One region of the Lysinibacillus canaveralius genome, then DNA from elsewhere that is predicted to be linked to it. Evidence: riboswitches for the same ligand, from Rfam matches in the RefSeq annotation. Region 1 holds a riboswitch; each other region holds the start of a gene.
What was found. A riboswitch is a leader RNA that binds a small molecule or an ion and turns the genes downstream of it on or off. The one in region 1 is predicted to bind cobalamin.
Positions count from the first base shown of each region.

Region 2: another riboswitch for cobalamin. It lies ahead of AA0Y26_RS13020 (ABC transporter substrate-binding protein); the one in region 1 lies ahead of cobJ (precorrin-3B C(17)-methyltransferase).
Region 3: another riboswitch for cobalamin. It lies ahead of AA0Y26_RS02105 (ABC transporter substrate-binding protein); the one in region 1 lies ahead of cobJ (precorrin-3B C(17)-methyltransferase).
Region 4: another riboswitch for cobalamin. It lies ahead of AA0Y26_RS13215 (glutaredoxin family protein); the one in region 1 lies ahead of cobJ (precorrin-3B C(17)-methyltransferase).

Region 1 covers NZ_CP154840.1:2,137,136-2,142,472, reverse strand. Annotated here, with positions in the region: gene AA0Y26_RS10785 (precorrin-8X methylmutase) at 1-645, opposite strand, end outside; gene cobK (precorrin-6A reductase) at 645-1,403, opposite strand; gene cobJ (precorrin-3B C(17)-methyltransferase) at 1,414-3,030, opposite strand; cobalamin riboswitch at 3,243-3,424, opposite strand; cobalamin riboswitch at 3,802-3,986, opposite strand; gene AA0Y26_RS10770 (histidine phosphatase family protein) at 4,026-4,601, opposite strand; gene AA0Y26_RS10765 (pyridoxal phosphate-dependent aminotransferase) at 4,585-5,337, opposite strand, start outside.
Region 2 covers NZ_CP154840.1:2,544,226-2,549,562, reverse strand. Annotated here, with positions in the region: gene AA0Y26_RS13025 (ABC transporter ATP-binding protein) at 1-1,146, shown strand, start outside; cobalamin riboswitch at 1,515-1,713, shown strand; gene AA0Y26_RS13020 (ABC transporter substrate-binding protein) at 1,899-3,446, shown strand; gene nikB (nickel ABC transporter permease) at 3,456-4,385, shown strand; gene AA0Y26_RS13010 (ABC transporter permease) at 4,405-5,229, shown strand; gene AA0Y26_RS13005 (ATP-binding cassette domain-containing protein) at 5,234-5,337, shown strand, end outside.
Region 3 covers NZ_CP154840.1:397,185-402,521, forward strand. Annotated here, with positions in the region: gene argS (arginine--tRNA ligase) at 1-1,662, shown strand, start outside; gene AA0Y26_RS02100 (acyl-CoA dehydrogenase family protein) at 1,846-2,994, shown strand; cobalamin riboswitch at 3,056-3,237, shown strand; gene AA0Y26_RS02105 (ABC transporter substrate-binding protein) at 3,497-4,444, shown strand; gene AA0Y26_RS02110 (FecCD family ABC transporter permease) at 4,437-5,337, shown strand, end outside.
Region 4 covers NZ_CP154840.1:2,585,817-2,591,153, reverse strand. Annotated here, with positions in the region: gene AA0Y26_RS13220 (bifunctional metallophosphatase/5'-nucleotidase) at 1-1,432, opposite strand, end outside; cobalamin riboswitch at 1,597-1,778, shown strand; gene AA0Y26_RS13215 (glutaredoxin family protein) at 2,055-2,279, shown strand; gene nrdI (class Ib ribonucleoside-diphosphate reductase assembly flavoprotein NrdI) at 2,276-2,641, shown strand; gene nrdE (class 1b ribonucleoside-diphosphate reductase subunit alpha) at 2,641-4,734, shown strand; gene nrdF (class 1b ribonucleoside-diphosphate reductase subunit beta) at 4,722-5,337, shown strand, end outside.

The sequences.
Region 1 (5,337 bases):
TAAAATCGAGATGGCATTCAGTGCGGCAACTGTTACCGTACTACCACCTTTACGTCCTACGTTTGTAATGAATGGTATCCCTTTTAATAGTGCCAGTTCTTCCTTTGATTCAGCAGCAGATACAAATCCGACCGGCATACCAATTATTAAATCGGGCTTAGCCATTCCTTCCTTAATCAGACGGATCAATTCCAGCAATGCTGTTGGTGCATTTCCGATTGCATAAATACCGCCTTCGTGTTCACGAACTGCTTTTTGCATGGAAATTATGGCACGTGTTGTTCCCTGTTCTTTCGCCTCTGCCCATACGTCTGGATCTGCAATATAGCAGTGCAAATCTCCTCCATGTTTTTGGAAACGCTTACGTCCTGCACCGCTTTCGATCATTTGCACATCGGCAATGACATGCTTCCCCTTTAAAATAGCTTGAATGCCCGCTTCCACTGCATCTGGTGTAAAGATAACACTGCGTCCCAGCTCAAAATCAGCTGATGCATGGATGACACGGCGAACAACCATCCACTGTTCATCTGTGAAAGAGTGTTCTCCCATTTCTTCCTTGATAATCGAAAAGCTATAATCATAGATTTTATCCGGGTCTACCGTGAGTGGTGTAAATGCTGTATTGAAGTTCATATTGGCCATCAGAAAATTCCTCCTACTTGCTGCTCTACCTCTTCAAACGTAGTACAGCGATTTTTATATTCAATCGTTGGTCGTTTAATTAAAATAATACCGATTCCAAGCTCTAAGGCCGCTTCCATCTTTTCATCGATAGAGCCCACCTTTCCACTTTCCTTCGTCACCATCTGGGTTACCCCATATTGTTTGTAAAGGGCTATATTCAGCTCTTTGGAAAATGGTCCTTGGATAGCAATGATATCTTTTTGAGCCAGACCAAGTGCTTCACACTTCTCCATATTTTCTTTATTGGGCAGCATACGGCATAACAGCCGAAGATCCTCGCCCAGCAAATGCTTCGTAAAAGTTGCAAGTGTTTTACTACCCGTCGTCAGCATGATCGTCCCTTTGCGTTTCTTCGCGACAAGGGCCGCTTCCTCATAGCTATCTACCTTCGTAATGAGGGCATGTTCAAATGACACATCCGGCCGTTCGTATCTTATATACGGAATATTCCGACATAAACTGGTATTCATCGCCGTTTTTGATGCCTCTTCTGCGAATGGATGACTAGCATCTACAATGCATGTTACAGACTGCTCGTCTACTAACTCTAGCATCTGTTCTTCATTCAACCGGCCGACTCGATACGGAATTCCTGCTTCTAGGAGACTCGCAGCTGCTGAATCCGTCACAACAGATGCCAGAAGGCTATATCCCTTCTTTTGCAGTCGGACCGCAAGTGCTCTAGCATCACTTGTCCCTGCCAAAAATAAAATCATGGAAATCCTCCTAATCACCGCACGGAGCTGGCTCAACTTCTATTTTCGAGCTCATATCGTGGTACGTGTAATGCAAAATTTTCTTCACGCGCTTGAAGTATTTGAACAAGCGCTCGTTCGGATGTGCATTTTGCTTATATTCATCAATTATCCTCGTCAATAGCGGAACAATTTCTTCCGGCTCTATTCCCTCAGCTACAGGCTGTGCTGCGTGAGCTGTCCGGCCGACTGGCTTGGCACCAATGAATAAATCAAATTTCTTTTTGCGATAAACGATTCCAATATCATCAAAGACTGCACGATAACAGGCCATTCCGCAGCCGTTAAAACCGATATGTAATTCCTTCGGCAGCTTCATTCCACCAAGTGTCTGCGCAATTTCTTCTGCATATGGTATGGATTCAGCTTTTTCGCCATAGCAGAAATCACATGCCTTCACGTTCAGCACGTCTCCAATCGGCAGTACAAGCAGCCCTTCACTACGCAGGCGACCTACAACCTCTTCCGGCTGTTCCGTCGGCATTTTCACAAGCAATCGATGCTCTGGTGTATATTCAATTGTCCCTTCCTCACCGACTATCTCCGCTAAAAGCATCATTTGCTTTGGTGTAATAATTTTATTGGCAACTCCAGGGCTTACAGCAAACTCAAAAATCGATTCGATTTTTTGCTCCACGATAACGGAAGATTTCCCGCTAACAAGTTCCAATGCCATATGTGCCATTTCCAGCGTGCTTTTTTTCGGCTTTTCCATTGCGGCTATTTTTTCAAATCCAGTCTGTGCTTCACCTGTTTCCTGATCGAGTGCCCATGGTTCATTTTCCTTGCGCAAGCGCTGATGCGGCTTGAGCGGCTGCACCTCTTCACCAAGCGTATATTTACGCTGATATCCTCTTGGTGTAATAATCTTGTTGTCATAAAAGAATGTCGAAGAGTTTCCTACAACCACGGTTGTCAGCATCCCAATATCATGGTCAAGCATTTCAGCGAGTGTCGTCAGTACGATGTTCTGACTTTCACGGTAGGCGCTTTTCACTAAACCAACAGGTGTTGCCGGCGAGCGGTATTTAAGTAAAATACGCTGAGCTTCAACAATCTGCCTAGTACGGCGGCCGCTTTTCGGATTATAGAACGCTACGACAAAGTCTGCCATTGCTGCTGCTTCGATACGCTTTTCAATAACTGTCCAAGGTGTTAAATGGTCACTTAAGCTGATCGTACAAGCGTCGTGCATGACTGGAGCACCGAGCAGGCTTGCACAGGAATTAATTGCTGAGATGCCAGGTACGACTTCTACCGCTACTCCTGTTGCTTCAGTCCATCCTTGTTCAATCAGCACTTCATATACGAGACCAGCCATCCCATACACCCCTGCGTCCCCACTTGAAATGACCGAAACAATATTTCCTGCTTCTGCCTGGCGAACAGCTTCCTGCGCGCGTGATACTTCTTCTGTCATCCCGGTACTAACGATAGATTTAGCCGTTACTAGATGCTCGATTAACTCAACATACGTTTTGTAGCCAATGATATAATCACTTTGCTTTAGAGCATCCACTGCACGTTTTGTAATATGCTCATAGTCGCCAGGACCAAAGCCGACAACGAATATTTTTCCCTTTTCCAATTTGTCCCCTCCAATTAGAAAGACATTTCACGGCCAAAATCGGCTGAAATGTTGAACTTTCTTTTGCAGATATCCATAAAAAAACTTTCGTATTTCATGAAAAAAAGCCTGTATTCCCTTTCCGGAAGAATACAGGCTTGTGAATTTATATATCGTATATACAAAAACATCTCTCAGCAATCGCTGGTTACCTGTACTTCCCCCTCCGAAAAGTCAGTTTCGCATCATAAAGCAGGTTTCCTGGCTCTTGCTTCCTCTTACTCTCACACCTTCCCCGCTATATGCGAGTGGTGTTGTGATTTCATCAGCAATTACAGTAGCGGGGGCTGCGCTCGATTTTCACGAACTTCCCTATTATCTCAAGTAATTGAGCACTTTATGATGTAGCTTATTCAATTGTTTTAAAACTTGTCAGAACAGCATATTCGCGCCTGTTTAGCTGTACTATGGAACATATACATGGAAATTCCACATGCACGGATAGCTGGCTCTAATGCCTTTACGGTTCAGTAACGCAAAGTTTTAAGTTTTCTTACCTTGTAAAAAGGGTGGCATTTTGTGCCACCGCTTTTTGGCTCATCAACTATTCGGCAAGTAGTGTTGAGCCTCTCCATTTTCTTTTCTCGAGTACATGAAAATGCTAATCGCTGATCATTGTCCACATGTCATAAGCGTAAGCAGCATTTACAAAATAAAAAAGCCGCCTCTTTATTCGGCAGCTTGAAATGGATACGCAAAAAATCTGCGCCCACTTCCTATACCCCGAAGAAATGTACAGTCGCCCAGCAAGGCAGGTCTCCTGGCTTCGCTTCATCCTTTGACGGCCCTTCCCGTATTTTCATACAGTGGGTTTATGTCGTCATCGTCAGCGTTTACAGTTGCGGGGACAGCGACGGCTTTACACCGTTCTTCCCTTTTAAACTACATAAAGTAGTACCTTGACTAGAACTATCACAATATATGGTTATATTAACAGGACCTAGTATAGCATGACTCTAAATTTTCTGTAAAGTCATTTTTTTCACGTTCCACTCTCCATTACGGTAATCAATCACCAAATATTCCCCGCCTGAGAGCATACCTTCTTGCCACAAAGTTGAAATAGGGCGCTGTTCAAGTGCCGCATACAAACAAGCAATCGAGACACCATGTGAAACAACAGCAATGTTTTGCTGCGAGACATGACATAAGCTTTGGAAAAACTCGAACATGCGCTCAGTTACTTTGCTGAATGGTTCCTGTGATACAGCAGTAAATGCTTCGGGTTGTTCACAATAACTGCGATACGCAGATTGCTTTAGCAGCTCTTTTACTGCTTGCCCTTGCCACTCTCCTAAAAATATCTCACGTAAGCGGTCATCTTGAATAATATGCTTTCTCGGAAACATAAGCTGAGCCGTCGTTACAGCTCGCCCAAGATCACTCGCATACACAACTTCCGGCTGCCAATCAACAGCTTTAGCCTGCCGCTTTCCCCATTTCGTCAGCGGCGAATCAAGCCACCCCTGGAGTAATCCCTGCTTATTCCACTCGGTCTCGCCGTGCCGATAGATTCTAATTGTTTTGTACATATTCCTTCAACACCTGCTTAAATATGTTCATCTGTTCTGGCCGCTTTAAGGCCACTCTAAACCATTTTCCATCTAGCCCAGTATAATTTTTTGTATGTCGGAGGACAACCCCCCGCTTGAGAAGATAAGCAAAAAAGAGATCAGGATGATAGATTGCCGGCAGTTTGAATAATAGAAAATTCGCCGAGCTGTTCGATACCTCACACCTATACTCCTGCAAAAATTCAGTTATATCTCTTCTCATTTTTGCACTATGCTGCCTGGCATCTTTAGTATACAGATGCTCTTGAAGACACAGACATCCTAGTTGAATGGCAACACCACTCACATTCCAATGGGGAAATAATCCAGCGAACTGCTGTGCACGCTGACTAATTATATATCCAAGCCTTATCCCTGCCAGTGCGTACATTTTTGTCATTGACCGCAGGACAATAAGATTCTCGTATTTACTGACAAGAGGTACGACACTTTCCGATTCATCTGTCCAATCCATAAATGCTTCGTCCACTACAATGGCACATTCTACTTTCCGCCCATACTGCAAAAGTTCCTCTATTTGCAATTTCGATGTTAAGACACCTGTCGGATTATTTGGATTGCATAGATAGAGTGCATCAAGCTTTGCCATTTGTTTTTTTAGCTTTTCCGTAGAAAAACGATATGTACAAATATCATCGACAAGAATTTGTTCTACTTGTACTTTTTCTTGCAGCAAGGTACGTCTATATTCTGA
Region 2 (5,337 bases), 410 kb from region 1:
GCCGATGTGAATAGCCGTGTAGAGGATAGCATATCTGGAATTCGTGTCGTGAAATCATTTACGAATGAAGAATTTGAAATGGAGCGATTCGGCAAGCAGAACGGATTTTTCCGTAAAGCTAAGCTATACGCATATAAAATAATGGCAGGTACACACTCAAGTATTTATATGATGACGCGACTACTCACATTAGTTGTCTTGATTGTCGGTGCTTGGCTAAGCTTTAATGGCCAGTTATCGTACGGTGAGTTTGTCAGTTTCGTATTGTATACAAATGTATTAATAAAGCCGATTGACAAAATTAGCGCGCTTCTTGAGTTATATCCAAAGGGAATGGCAGGCTTTAAGCGGTTTACAGAAATGTTAGATGTTGAGCCGAATGTAGCGGATCGCCCAGATGCTGTAGAAGTAAAGGAATTAAAAGGGGATATTGCATTCAATCAAGTTTCCTTTGCCTATGAAGATAATAAACCTGTGATGAAGGATATTTCGTTTACCGTAAAAGCGGGAGAGACAGTAGCGCTGGTCGGTCCATCCGGTGCAGGAAAAACGACGATCAGCGGACTCATTCCAAGGTTTTATGATGTAAGTAAAGGATCCATTACTATCGATGGCCTGGATGTGCGCAATATGACGCAGCAGTCGCTTCGTAAGCAGATTGGGATTGTTCAGCAGGATGTTTTCTTATTTAGCGGAACTGTTCGTGAAAATATAGCCTATGGAGATTTAGAAGCAAGCTTTGAGGATATACAAAAAGCTGCAGAAAAGGCCCATCTGAAAGAATTTATCGAAAATTTATCGGATGGATATGAGACAGAAATCGGAGAACGCGGTCTCAAATTATCGGGAGGTCAAAAACAGCGTTTAGCTATTGCCCGGATGTTCCTGAAAAACCCGCCCATATTGATTTTAGATGAGGCAACATCTGCATTAGATACAGAAACAGAAAAAATCATCCAGCAATCACTGAATGAACTTGCACAAAACCGTACAACAATTGTGATTGCCCATCGTTTATCGACTGTTCGTGATGCTCATAAAGTATTAGTCGTGACGCCAAACGGTATTGAAGAAAGCGGTACTTATGATGAATTAGTAAAAGCCAACGGAATCTTTTCAAAATTGCATCATATTCAGTTTAAATAATATACAAAAAACCCCCTATCGAAGCTTGGAACAAGCGGTATTTAGGGGGTTTCAACTTACTTACCAGGATAAAGAATAGGGGCGCCTGATTAAATTCTATATGCGTTAAATTACATAATGTTCAATGAATGTGTATGTTGCTTGAACCAATAAATATAACTATTTTAGGTAGCTGGCTATAGTGGAGTATGTGCAGCTCAGAATATTGGCCTCTAAAGCAGCCACCAGTTTTACCCGGGACTGTTGCAGCTATTTTATTGACTTACGTACTATAGAATTGATAGTACGTTACATTTAAAAAATAGATGCATCAAAATCTGTAAGAGTCATTTCCATTCTCAAGTATATGTGATAATATTTAGAAAACTTCAGATTTTTTTTAAATAGGTGCTGCTCCTATTCCGAGAATGGGCAGCTTAAAAGGGAAGCTTGGTGAAAATCCAACACGGTTCCCGCCACTGTAATTCAGAGCAACCTGCAAGGGGCCACTGCTTTTTAAAAAAAGCGGGAAGGCGCAGGTAGTGAAGAAGATAAGTCAGGAGACCTGCCTATTTAAACATCACTGTAGATCTACGGGAGATTAGAGAGGTGGTTGGTTTGCTGATGAAATTTTGTCGCTTAGACACTACCTTTTTATCTTTCCAAAGCATTTCTGACCTCTTTTGCTGTCAGAAGTGCTTTTTATTTTGGGTTGTTCAACTTGGTATACAAAGCAGCCGGTTGTAAACAATTCATTTTTAGGAGGAGAAAAGATGAAGAAATCGCACAAAATTTTGGCAGTCTGGTTTTGCATGGCGCTATGCATCATTGCTTTGGCAGGGTGCTCAGGTGAAGAAGGAGAACGGACGGCTAAAGCCAGCAGAGAAGGCGCAGAGAAGAAAGCAACTTTAGCCTTTTCCTGGAGTCCATCCGGTCTGGACCCCCATACTGGCGACAGCTGGGAGGTCATGCGTTCTGGAACTGCGGAAACATTAATTAAATTGAATGAGGATTTTGCTCCTTCTCCATGGCTGGCAAAATCATGGGAACAGATGGACGACACAACATGGTTATTCCAACTGCAGGAAAATGTATTTTTCCATAATGGAAAAGCAATGGATGCAACAGCTGTGAAAAATTCTTTACAACGTGCCATTGAGAACAACCAAGGAACGAATGATCTATTAAAAATCAAAACAATGGAAGCTGTATCAAAAACAGAGCTGAAAATTGAAACAACAGAAATGAATGCGGCCTTGATTTCGAATTTGGCAGATCCCGGCGCTATTATCGCTGATGTAGACTCTCTGGGGGAGAAGGAAGGCTATCCAGCGTTTACAGGTCCATATGCTATCAAGCAGTTTAACCAGGACGACTCTCTCATTGTAGAACGCTATGAACAGTATTGGGGAGAAAAAGCGAAACTGGATGAAGTAACAATCAAGTTTATTGCTGACAGTACTACGCGTTTAATGGCCTTACAATCAGGCGATGTGGATGGTGCGACGGATATTTCAGTTGACAATATTGAAGTACTGGAAAAAAATGATAAATTTAAAGTTTTGACAGCCGAGTCATTACGTACACATTTGGTGATGTACAATATGGAATCTCCCATATTCAAGCAATTGGCAGTACGAAAAGCTGTCGATTCATTAATTCCACGCCAGGAAATAGTGGATTCTGTTATGAAAGGTCAAGGAACTGCAGCAGTCGGTCCTTTTTCACCAGTTTTGCCATTTGGGCAGGTGGAGCAAACACGGGAAGAACAATCAGTGAAAGAGTTGATGCAGCAGGGCGGATGGACGAAAAATGCGGAAGGCTTGTGGGAAAAGGATGGAAAAGTGTTTGAAGCGACCTTCCTCACATTCCCGCAGCGTCCTGAGCTGACTGTTATGGCCGAGGTGATTCAAAACAAATTACTGGAACAAGGAATGAAAGTGAATATTCGCCAAGTAGAGAATATTGATGAAACATTGGTGAATGAAGAATGGGATTTGGCGATGTACAGTATGCTGACGGCCCACACCGGCAGCCCATACTTTTTCTTGGAACTCTTCTATCAATCAGACAGCTCAGCAAACATGAATCATTTTGCATCCCAGACAGTCGATACAATGATTGATGAATTACATCAAACAACTGATGCGGAGAAAAGTACAGAATTGGCGATTCAAATACAAGAGGAAATTGGAAAAGAAGTACCTCACTCCTATATTGTTTATCCAAACACTGTCTTTGCTGTAGACAAAAAATTGAAGGGCTTTGGGGCGCTTTCAATAGAATACTACTATAATAGCGCTGCCATCGATAAAGAATAATTGAATGCTATGATCAAATTTATACTCGAACGAATGATCCAGCTGTTTTTTGTAGTTTTTTGTGTTGCGACCCTGACCTTCTTATTGGTTAGATTTTCACCGGGAGACCCTGCAACGATTATGTTGAAAGCCAATGATGTTCCTGCGTCTGATGAGGCTATTCATGCATTGAGGAGCGAATTAGGCTTAACGGACTCTATAGGCGTCCAATATATGGAATGGCTGCAGCAAATAGTTACAGGACAATGGGGTAGTTCATTTGTTTCCCAAAAGCCTGTCATCAGCGAGCTGCTTATAAGGCTGCCGGCTACGTTGGAGCTGGCATTTGCAGGCCTTGTTATAATGCTGGTTGTAACGCTGGTTTTAGGAATCTCCGCTGCTGTTTATGAAAATGGTGCATTGGATAAAATAGGGAGGGTTTTAGCCCTTCTAGGTTCGGCGGTGCCTACATTTTGGCTGGGGTTTCTTTGTATTTACATTTTTTCGGTTCATTTTGGCTGGCTGCCCTCTATGGGGAGAGGGAATTGGAGGAATCTGATTTTACCTGCCGCCACTTTAGGATTGGGGCTGGGGACAGTGTATGCACGTGTATTACGTGCCAATATGCTGGAAATGCTGCAGCAGCCATTCGTCAAGGCATCCAGAGCCAGAGGAATATCAAAAAATAGGATTTTAGTATTTCAAGTAGTAAAGCATGCTTTACTGCCAATTGTAACGGTAGTTGGTACAAGCTTTGCTTTTATGGTGGGCGGCAGTATTATTGTAGAGACTATTTTTTCATGGCCGGGGCTGGGGCAGTATATTGTTCAATCCATTACAATGCGGGATTATCCTGTCATTCAAGGATATGTTATTTTTGCTGCCGTTTTATTTGTAACAATCCATATGCTTGTCGACTTTATCTATATGATCATTGATCCACGTTTAAGGGTTCGATAGGAGGTGTTGAAAGGTGATAGTGAGAAAATTGAAGCAAGTAAATATTGGTTTACTTGCAGGAGCCGGCATCCTGTTTCTCATTTCTGTAGCCGGATTATTTGCACCTTGGATTGCACCTCATGATCCTTTGGCAGTAAATCTGGGTGTTAGGCTGCAATCTCCTAGCTGGGTTTATCCATTTGGTACAGATCATCTAGGTCGCTGTATCTTATCTCGAATTATTTTTGGTATTCGAATAAGTGCTGTATCTGCATTGGTCATTATGTTCCTAACGCTGCTGATCAGTGTGCCCATTGCATTGGCAACAGGCTATGTCCGGGGGCGTTCGGATCATTTGCTGATGAGAGTCATCGACGGCACTCTGGCGATTCCGGATATCGTCCTAACGATTGCGATTGTAGGATTATTGGGCCCCGGCTTGGTAAATATGATTTTTGCGATTGTAGTGGTCCGTTGGGCAGGCTATGTTCGCTTTATTCGGAGCCTAGTTGTAAAAATATCTCAAGAAGATTATATCTTCTCTGCAAGAATGGCCGGAAATTCCCACTTTCGTATATTAAAACGTTATGTGCTTCCTCAAATAGGGATGCCCATCATTATTTTTAGTGCACTGGATGTTGGCAAGATTGTTTTAAATATAGCTGGCCTTTCCTTCTTGGGGCTTGGTTCACAACCGCCGACACCTGAATGGGGTGCCATGCTGAATGATGCGACAAATTACTTTCAAGTTTCTCCGCATGTCATGATTTTCCCTGGAGCAGCAATTGTTTTGTTCGTCCTTGCTTGCCAATTAGTAAGTGAAAAATTGGGAGAATATGATAGAACTGCAGCCAAGGAGGCGTAAGATATTGGCAAGAGAAGCATTATTAAAGGTGGAGCATGTAGAAATTACATATAAAAAAGGACAGCAGCAGGAAATCATATTACAAGATGTATCTTTCACATTATATCC
Region 3 (5,337 bases), 1.7 Mb from region 1:
GCTGTAGAGCAATTACAACAACAAATTAAAGAAGCGCTTGCTGTGGCTGCTGTCCAGGCAGGACTAGTAGAAGCCGAAGCGGAGCTGACGATTCATCTAGAAACACCAAAGGATAAGGCGAATGGCGACTTCGCAACAAACCTGGCGATGCAATTAACGAAAGTGGCAAAAAAACCACCTCGTGCTATTGCAGAAGCAATTCTTGAAAATCTAGATACAGCGAACACGGATATCGAAAAAGTAGAAATCGCTGGTCCAGGATTCATGAATATTACGGTTCGCAAAGATTTCCTTGCCGGCGTAGTAAAAGCGGCATTTGAGCAAGGAGAAAATTATGGTCGCTCAAACGCAGGAAATGGTGAAAAAGTACAGGTGGAGTTCGTATCGGCGAACCCGACAGGCGACCTGCATTTAGGGCATGCCCGCGGCGCTTCAGTAGGCGATTCTTTATGTAATGTAATGGACTTTGCAGGTTATAATGTATCTCGTGAATATTATATTAATGATGCAGGTAACCAAATTAATAACTTGGCGTATTCATTAGAAGCCCGTTATAAACAAGCATTAGGCATGGACGCAGAAATGCCTGAAGACGGTTACCATGGTCAAGATATTATTGAAATTGCAGCAGAGCTTGTAAAAGAATTCGGTGCTGATATGCTGGAAAAGTCCGATGAGGAGCGTTTTACATTCTTCCGTGAGCATGGTTTACGTTTGGAGCTTGCGAAGCTTCAAAAAGACTTACAAAACTTCCGTGTAGAATTCGATGTATGGTATTCAGAAACTTCCTTATATAAAAACGGTAAAATTGAAGTGGCATTGGAAAAATTACGTGAAAATGGTCATGTGTTCGAAGAAGAAGGTGCTACATGGTTCCGCTCGACAACATTTGGTGATGATAAAGATCGCGTATTAATTAAAAATGATGGTTCATTTACGTATTTGACACCGGATATTGCTTATCACGAAGACAAATTACGTCGTGGTTTCGATAAACTGATCAATATTTGGGGCGCAGATCACCACGGCTACATCCCGCGTATGAAGGCAGCAATTGAAGCGCTTGGCTATGATCGTGATACATTGGAAGTAGAAGTTATTCAGATGGTACAGCTGTACAAAAACGGCGAGAAGTTTAAAATGTCAAAACGTACAGGAAATGCTGTGACAATGCGTGAGCTAGTTGAGGAAGTAGGTCTTGATGCAGTACGTTACTTCTTCGTGAAAACAGCGGGCGATTCACACATGGACTTTGACCTTGATTTAGCGGTATCACAATCAAACGAAAATCCTGTGTATTATGCACAGTATGCACATGCTCGTATTAATTCGATCCTGCGTTCAGCAAGTGAACAAGGCTTTGAAGCTTCCTTAGAAAACCTTGAATTATTGACAGCAGAGAAGGAAGAAGATGTACTGAAAAAAGTGGGCGCATTCCCACAAATCGTGGCAGATGCAGCAAAACACCGTACACCGCACCGTATTGCCAACTATATTCAAGATTTAGCCGCGACGTTCCACAGCTTCTACAATGCAGAAAAGGTTATCAATGTAGATAATAAAGAGTTAACGGAAGCTCGTCTTGCATTAATTACTTCTGTGAAGACAACATTAGCGAATGCATTGAAGTTAATTGGTGTAAGTGCGCCAGAAAAAATGTAAGTAATACTATTGTTCAAACATAACAGCACACGATAGTTTTGTTCCAACAAACGGTAAAGCTCTGTGCAGTTCCACATTAAAAGGCTGTCCCTTTAAAGGGAGCAGCCTTTTTTCTTGTAGAATCTTTCTTTTCACGAGACAATAAAAGAAAGTCCTTGATTGTAGATGAAAGGAAAGATCGGTATGACAAAATCATTATTTTACAAAAAAGAATTACACGCTCGCTGGGACGGAATATTAGAAAAGCAACGACCGCAATTTGAACAATATGCCCCGCAAATTGGAGATGAAGGGCAATTTCCTTATGAAAATCTGCAGCTGCTCCGCGAGATCGGCTATACAAAGCTCACTCTTCCAAAGGATTTGGGCGGGGAAGGGTATCGCGTCTATGATACATTGCTTGTGCATGAAAAGTTAGGGAGCCTTGATGGAAGTACAGCGCTAATTGTTGCATGGACACTTATGATGGTTGGAGAGCTGTATGAACATCGTTATTGGAGTGAAGACCAGCTGGATGCCTTTGCCAAGGAAGTGAACAGCGGCGCCATTATAAACCGTGCCGTAAGCGAATTCGCCATGGGAAGTCCGGCACGTGGCGGAAAGCCAGCGTCTGAAGCGATATATGATGGTAAAGAGTGGGTTGTAAACGGCCGCAAAAACTATACGACCGGCTCGTATGGGCTCGATTATTTTCTGACAGCCGTATGGATTGAAGAACAGCAGCAAACGGGCTATTTCCTTATTCACAAAGACACACCAGGCGTTTCAATAGAAGAAAACTGGGATGTCTTGTCGATGCGGGGGACAGGAAGCCATGATTTAGTTCTTGAAAATGTTCATCTTCCGCAGGAGGCATTAGTCGAACTTGCCTCTGACCGGGCACATTTAACGAACAATGGATGGCTGCTATTAATTCCTGCAACGTATTTAGGGGTTGCTCAGGCTGCTAGAGATTACGCTGTACAATTTGCTAAAACGCATTCCCCAAATAGCATTAAAGGAACGATTGCCCAGCTGCCGAATGTCCAGACGCTAATAGGCGAAATGGATTTAGAGCTGGCAAAGGCTCGTTTTGCCTTATATGGGGCGGCGGAGGCCTACGATGACAAAGAGCGCAGAAATCAGTTGACGAACGAATTAAGCATAGCAAAATCGATCGTTACAAATGCAGCACTTATAATTGTGGATAAAGCAATGCGGCTTGTAGGAGCAAAGAGTCTGCAGCAGTCCTGTCCGCTGCAAAGATATTATCGTGATGTACGGGCAGGTCTACACAATCCGCCAATGGATGATATTACAATCCAGAAGCTGGCAGACAGCGCATTGAAGTGAAGTTTTCAGAAAACTCCCCTTTTCAAATAGCAGTTTTGAGCTATAATAAGACATGTTGAATAATTTGATAAGCAGTAAAGGTTCCTTGCTGTCTGCAAGGATAAAAGGGAAGTCGGTGCAAATCTGACGCGGTCCCGCCACTGTAAATGCTAGCCTATCTGTATAGCCCACTGAGCAATCGGGAAGGGGGAGATTGGTGCTGATGCATAAGCCAGGAGACCTGCCTTTACAAATCCCAAGACTACCTACGAGGATAGGAAAGCTGGCTTTTTACAAGTGTACCGTTACATGTAGTTTTTAGCCTTTTTCCAAGTCTCTCGAATTAGTCGGGGGGCTTTTTTGCGGATAGAAAAGCAGACGTTTTAGAGGGGCTCACATAAGAAAAGGCAAGATCCTGAGCTATGTTGGTTGAGATGTATCTTCTAAGGGAAAAATCGATCCAGTCAGGGCCGGTTCGACTAGTAGGAACAGAGCCCTTTTACAGTAGAAGGAGGAAAAGAAAATGAAGAAATTTTGGCAGCTTGCTGCAACGAGCATCCTGGCACTCAGTGTACTGATAGCCTGTGGAGATGAAGCAGAACCGAAGGAACAAAATGAGACAGCACAAAGTGAGGAAAGTACGGCAGGTACATTCCCGGTAACAGTAGAAGATGCCCTAGGGAAAGAAATAACATTAGAGGAAGCGCCGGAGCGCATTGTCTCACTGACACCTTCTAATACAGAGATCTTATTTGGCTTAGGCCTGGATGAAGAGATTGTCGGTGTTAATGATAACGACAATTACCCGGAGCAGGTAAATGAAAGAACACGGGTAGGCGGTACCGAATTCAACATAGAAACGATTATTTCGCTTCAGCCAGATGTGGTATTTGCCCATGAATCAAGTATGTATGCACTTGAGGGAGCAATCGGCCAGCTGGAGGACTCAGGTATCAAGGTATTTGTAGTAGAGGATGCTGCCAGCTTTAATGAAACATACGAAACAATTGAAGAGGTGGCGGCTTTAACAGGTAAGGAAGCCGAGGCAGAAGACGTCATTGCCTCTATTAAAGAAAAGCTTGCGGAAATCCAGAAGAAACTAGAAGGTGTTGAGCCAAAGACAGCCTTTATGGTAGTAGGCGTTGCACCGGATATTTATGTAGTCGGGCAAAATACGTTCATGAATGAGATGCTGAAGGTTATTAATGTGGAAAATGCTGTAAAGCAGGATGGATGGCCAATGTATAGTCCGGAAGAATTCGTTGCCGCTGACCCGGATTCTCTTTTGTTCACATACGAAGGGAACGATGAAGTTATTAAAAATAACCCAGCCTTTTCTGTTATGAAGGCTGTCCAAAATAATAATATGACGGTGGTAGACGGGGACACAACAAGCCGCCAAGGCCCGCGTATTGCTGAAGGCGTAGAATCAATAGCAAAAGCAGTTTACCCAGAGGTATTTAATGACTAAAAAATATGTAGCGGCTTATATCATTTCAGCCGTTATATTGCTTGTTAGTATATGGTGCGGAGTATCGATTGGCTCGGTCTCCGTGCCTCTTTCTACACTTTGGGATGCGGAATCGAATCCGACGGCCTATAGTATATTGTGGAATATCCGGATGCCGCGCGTTATGCTGGCTGCGCTGGTTGGTGCCTCGCTTGCAATTGCAGGTGCTGCTTTTCAGGGGCTGTTGAAAAACCCCCTTGCGGATCCTTATACATTAGGCATATCCTCTGGTGCTTCTGTCGGGGCAGTATTTACGCTGTTTTTCGGTGTTTCCGTTCCAGTATTGGGTTTCTTCACCTTGCCCATTTTTAGTATGATCGGTGCGTTTGTTACGATGATGGTTGTCATGGGATTTGCGAGAATAGTGGATCGCACGATGAAGATGGAAACAATGATTTTGACCGGTATCATATTCAGCTCATTTTTAGGCTCCTGCATTTCATTAATGATTGCCTTGACGGGGGAGGAATTGCGGTCGATTATGGGCTGGCTGTTAGGCAGTGTCTCAATGAGAGGCTGGCCTTACGTGAAGATGATTATTCCTTTTGTTATCCTCGGTACGATTATTCTATGGCTGAACCGCCGTGAACTCAATGCCATGATCTACGGGGAAGAGCGTGCCAAATACCTCGGCGTCGATGTAAAGCGAAGCAAGTATTTTATTTTGATCGGCGGCTCAATGCTGACAGGTGCCGCAGTCGCCGTCTCGGGTACAATCGGGTTTGTCGGACTGGTCGTTCCGCATATGGTACGTATGATAGTAGGGACGGATCATCGCCATCTGCTTCCGATTGCATTAGTAAATGGAGCGAGTTTACTAGTCATTTGCGACCTGGTATCCCGGACGGTCATCG
Region 4 (5,337 bases), 450 kb from region 1:
CTGTGACTTGAAAACGCCCGTGCTCCCGGTGTGACAAAGGGGGGTGATCCTTGATGTATTTTATGATGAGCTCGGGTACAATCTCTTTCGTTTCTTCCAGCAGGGGCTTATTTCGAAACATAGGAAAGTCGGCACCTGTTGCGCGGTAGCTGTTCATCACGACTTTAAACGTCATATCATTTGTAACAGGTTTACCATCGTAGAGCATATTTTTTACACGAGATCCAACTGGATCGCTTATTAATAGCTCATAATCGAGGCCGCCCCAAAAATCGTATACATAGGGAGCTAGCACGTCAGGGTGTACATTTAAGGAAAAATCTATATCTCCATCCGCATTCACTGCAAACACAGCCGCGCATTGTTCGAGTGCTTCCTTAATATCCGCTCCTGTGAGCTCTAATACTTTCAAGGTATTTGGACGTGAAAAGTTTTTTAAAACATCAAAATGGGTAATAGCACCAGTGAACCCTCCGTATTCGTGATAAGATAATTCGACGACGGATAACTGGGCATCAGCAGCCGCTAGCTGGATATCGTGCATAAAATCAACGAACGCATGATTCTCAAGCCGGGAAGCAAGCATTCCTTCATAACGAAAGTCTACTTCCGTATAACCGATCCGCTCCTTAAGCCATCTGCTTACTTCGCTGGGATAGCATTCGGGGATGGCTGTAACATGGTGTAGTTGTACATCGAGTGCCTTCTCGTCATTAAGTCCGTATGTTATATGGCCGAAACAAGAGCCGTTTGCACCAGGCTGGATAACAGGAATTCCATTTACAATACAAGAGATTTCCAGGTGCTGGTGACCTGTGATTAAGATGTCGACCTCCGGAATATCAAGCAGCTGATTTCCTTGGTTTTCTCCATCATTCTCTGCAAATGGAGCACCGGTTTTAGGATGGTTTGTGAAGCCGCCATGGTAACTAAGAATAACGACATCTGCATATTCTTTTTTCTTAACATATTGAACCCAATCGCGTGCAGCTGTAAAGGCTTCTGAAAATTGAAGATCACTTGTATATTGATGTTCGTCCCAAAAAGGGGTAACATGTGTAACGATGCCAATGATCGCCACTCTCTTTCCTTTGATCTCTTTTATGACATACGGCTTTGCGAAGTTTCCAATGTTAGCTGCTATCCAGGGAAACTCGCATTGTTTCCTCATGAATTCTACTTCTTTTAATGGATAATTGAATTCATGATTCCCAAAGACGGCTGCATCATAGCCAAGATTATTAGCGATTGCAATCATTGGGTGCGGCCCGGGCTTTACATGGTCGTAGTAATAAGTTATTAAACTTCCTTGCAGAAAATCGCCGTTATCGATAAGAATGTCAGGCTTTATTTGTTCAATGTGCTGCGCTATTTTTTGAAAACGGTCCAGCCGCCCGTGAAGATCGCTTGTAACGCAAATAGTAAGATACATAAAGTCACCCGCGTTTTTGAATATCGTACCATAATGCATGAATTTAAAAATGGAATCTGTATTTTTTGCATGAAATTTCTAATGTTAGAAGGGAAAGTGAAATTTACATTTTACATTTCGGAAGGGACTATGCTATACTGACTTCAGTTACTTAAAACAATATATTGTGTTAGTTTTATCCAGGTACTACTATATGTAGTTTAAAAGGGAAGTCCGGTTAGATTCCGGCGCTGTCCCCGCAACTGTGAATGCCGACGATGATTCGTAGCCACTGTGCTTAATGCATGGGAAGGGAATCAAAGAATGAAGCAAAGCCAGGAGACCTGCCTGAATAAAGCGACTTTACATTTCTTCGGGGATTGAGAAATGGAGACGGGTTTTTTACGTTTCCATTTCTAGCTATCTCTTTAGGAGGTAGCTTTTTTTATGTTCGGCTTGTTTCAACCGAAGATACCCACTAATGTAAGCAGCGGGGCAAATACGGATAAAGGCACCTTTTTCGTTGCTCCTCTACTGTGCACTATTAAAAGTAAAAGCCTCCAAGTGGTGATAGGATGTGATGTTAAGCTCACATTCCCAAAACAATTACTCGAGGCATAATGAATAAGAAAGGATGAGTTTCATGAAGTTATACACGAAAACAGTCTGCCCAAAGTGTCTTTGGGTCAAATCGGAGCTTGTACAAGCAGGAATAGAGGCAGAAGTAGTCAATTTAGATCATAATCAAGAAGCTATGCAAAGAGTAACGGAGGCCGGATTTTCCTCAGTACCGATTTTACAAGTGAATGATGAACTAATTGGAAGTGTCCCAGCTATTTTGGAAAGAATCGGACAGATAAGCAAGTGATTGTCTATGCCAGCAGAACGGGAAATGTATCCTTTGTGGTTTCTAAACTCAATTTACCGAATATTGAGATAAATGATGGAATGCAGCTTAGAACTCCTTTTTTACTGTTCACCTATACAGATGGATTAGGCGATATCCCATTTCAAGTGGCCCGTTTTATGGAGCAGAACAATTCATTTTGCAGGGGCGTAATCGTTAGTGGCAATAGTAATTTCGGTCATCATGTTTTCGGGATGGCCGGTGATAAATTGGCTGCAGAATATGGAATACCACTTGTCTGCAAGCTGGATTTAAGAGGCTACCCCCAGGATTACGAAAAAATTATCCAGTTTTATCATCAACAAGTAAAAGAGGTTGTGTAATGAAAACATATTTAAAGTTGAACAATGAAGTATTGAATCAATACGCTACGACAGGCAGTATTGACACTGCAAAGGACAAGGAAGCGACACGCAGTTATTTCCTTGAAGACGTGAATGTAAGAATGCGGCACTTCATTAATTTGGAGGACAAGCTAAAATACTTAATAGAAGAAAGCTATTATGAGAGCGAATTCTTGGAATTATATAATTTTGAATTTATTAAGAGTTTGTATGAAAAAGCATATAGCTACAAATTCCGTTTCTCTTCCTTTATGAGCGCAAGTAAATTTTATGAAGGCTATGCTATGAAGAGCAGAGACGGCAAGGAAATACTGGAAAAATATGAAGACCGTATTGTTATTATTGCTCTTTATTTGGCGCAGGGTGATGAAACATTAGCGGAACAGGCTGTAGAAGCGATGATGGAAGCGTACCAGCCTGCTACACCGACTGCCCTGAATAGCGGGAAGAAGGCAAGAGGCGAACTCGTTAGCTGCTTCAAGCTGACAATGGACGATACAATGAACAGCATTGCGGAGAATATCGGCTATTGTCTGGAACTGTCACGCCTTGGGGGAGGTGTAGGAGTAAACCTTACAGATGTTCGCCCGCTAGGTGATCCTATCAAAGGAATTTTAAACAAAGCAAGCGGTGTCATTCCGGTAGCGAAGCTGCTCGAAAACTCATTCTTATATTCAAATCAATTAGGACAGCGAAACGGTTCAGGTGTCGCTTATTTGAATATTTTCCATGGGGATATTGAAAATTTCATCTCCTCTAAAAAACCGAATGCTGATGATAAGATCCGTCTGGCAACTCTATCAACAGGCATTATTATTCCGGGTATTTTCTTTGAGTTAATGAAGCGTGATAAGGATGTTGTTCTCTTCAGCCCATATGATATTTTCAAAGAATATGGAAAACGTATGTCCGAGCTGTCGATGAGTGAAATGTATTATGAATTGCTCGATAATCCAAATATCCGTAAGATTAAGCGACTTAATGCCCGAAAGCTCTATACAGAAATAAAAAAAGCGCAATTTGAATCCGGTTATCCATTTGAAATTTTTGATGATAATGTAAACAAGGCGCATCCTTTAAAGAGAATTGGCCGGGTGAAGATGTCAAATCTTTGTACAGAAATCCTTCAAGTGCAGGAGACAAGTGTTATTACGGATCAAGATCAGCCTAATGAATATGGACTAGATGTGTCTTGCAATCTTGGTTCGCTTGATATTCATAAGGCTACCAAGGTGAATGACTTTGGGCAGCTAATAGACACTTCCATCCGCTTATTAACGAATGTTTCAACAATGACTTATATTCGAAATGTACCATCTGTTGCAAAGGCGAACCGGCTAATGCATTCAATTGGCCTTGGTGTTATGAATCTTCATGGACACCTTGTACAAGAAGGTATTCCTTATGGTTCACAAGATTCCATTGCCTTTATAGATGCCTTTATGGAGGCTGTGAATTACTATTCGCTGCGCTCTTCGATGGAAATTGCCAAAGAGAAGGGGCAGACTTTCCACCGTTTTGCTGATAGTGAATATGCTAATGGCGAGTATTTTAATCAGTATACTGATAAAAAAGTAACCTCTCACTCTTCTAAAGTAACAAACGCTCTAGGTTCTGTACCGCTCATTACTGCACAGATGTGGAACGAATTGAAAGCGGAAGTAATGGAGCATGGTCTTTATCATGCATACCGTTTGGCGATTGCTCCGACAGGCAGTATTTCCTATATCCGTAACAGCACCGCTTCTATGGCACCTTGTACAGAGCGAGTAGAAATCAGAGATTATGCAGACAGTCGAACAATCTATCCGATGCCGTTTATGAATAATGATAATAAGCATCTGTATACGGAAGCATATGAGGTGAATCCTTATGAATTGATCGATGTCTACGCCGCTGCGCAAAAGCATGTAGACCAAGGAATTTCTATGACCTTGTATGTAACGGATCAATGGACGACTGAGCAGCTCGCGAAAGTGTATATCTATGCCTGGATGAAAGGCATTAAATCGGTTTATTATGTGCGGCAGCGTCTGCAATCTTTAGAGGAGTGTGTAGCATGTCAAATTTAGCTTATGAAGCAGTCAATTGGAATGCCCCGACATCGGAGCTGGCAAAGGTGTTTTGGGATCAGCAATGGAAGCAAATCTGGTTTCCTGAGGAAATTGCCGTCAGTAAAGATATTAGCCAGTGGCAGACATTCGAACATCAAGATACGTATAAGAAAGTGTTTGGCGGTCTAACGCTGCTGGACACTCTACAAACTAATGTCGGAATGAATGAAATTGCCAAGTTTGCTCCTGATCTGCAGGAAAAGGCAGTACTTACGGTATTTGCAGCCTTTGAAGCAATTCATGCAAAATCGTACTCTTATATTTTTACGACGCTTTGTAAAAATGCCGAAATCGATGAGATTTTTGAGTGGGTAAAAAAGAATGAGTTCCTGCAATATAAAGCATCCCGCATCAGCGACATTTACCAATCAATTAAAGAAGATGACCCGGAAAGCTTATGGAAGGCAATGTATGCCTCTGTCATGCTTGAATCGTTCCTTTTCTATTCAGGTTTTTTCTACCCGCTCTACTTAGGAGGCCAGGGGGTATTACGAAACAGTGCTGAGGTGATATCTCTTATTCTACGCGATGAATCCATTCATGGTGTAGCAGTAGGATTCT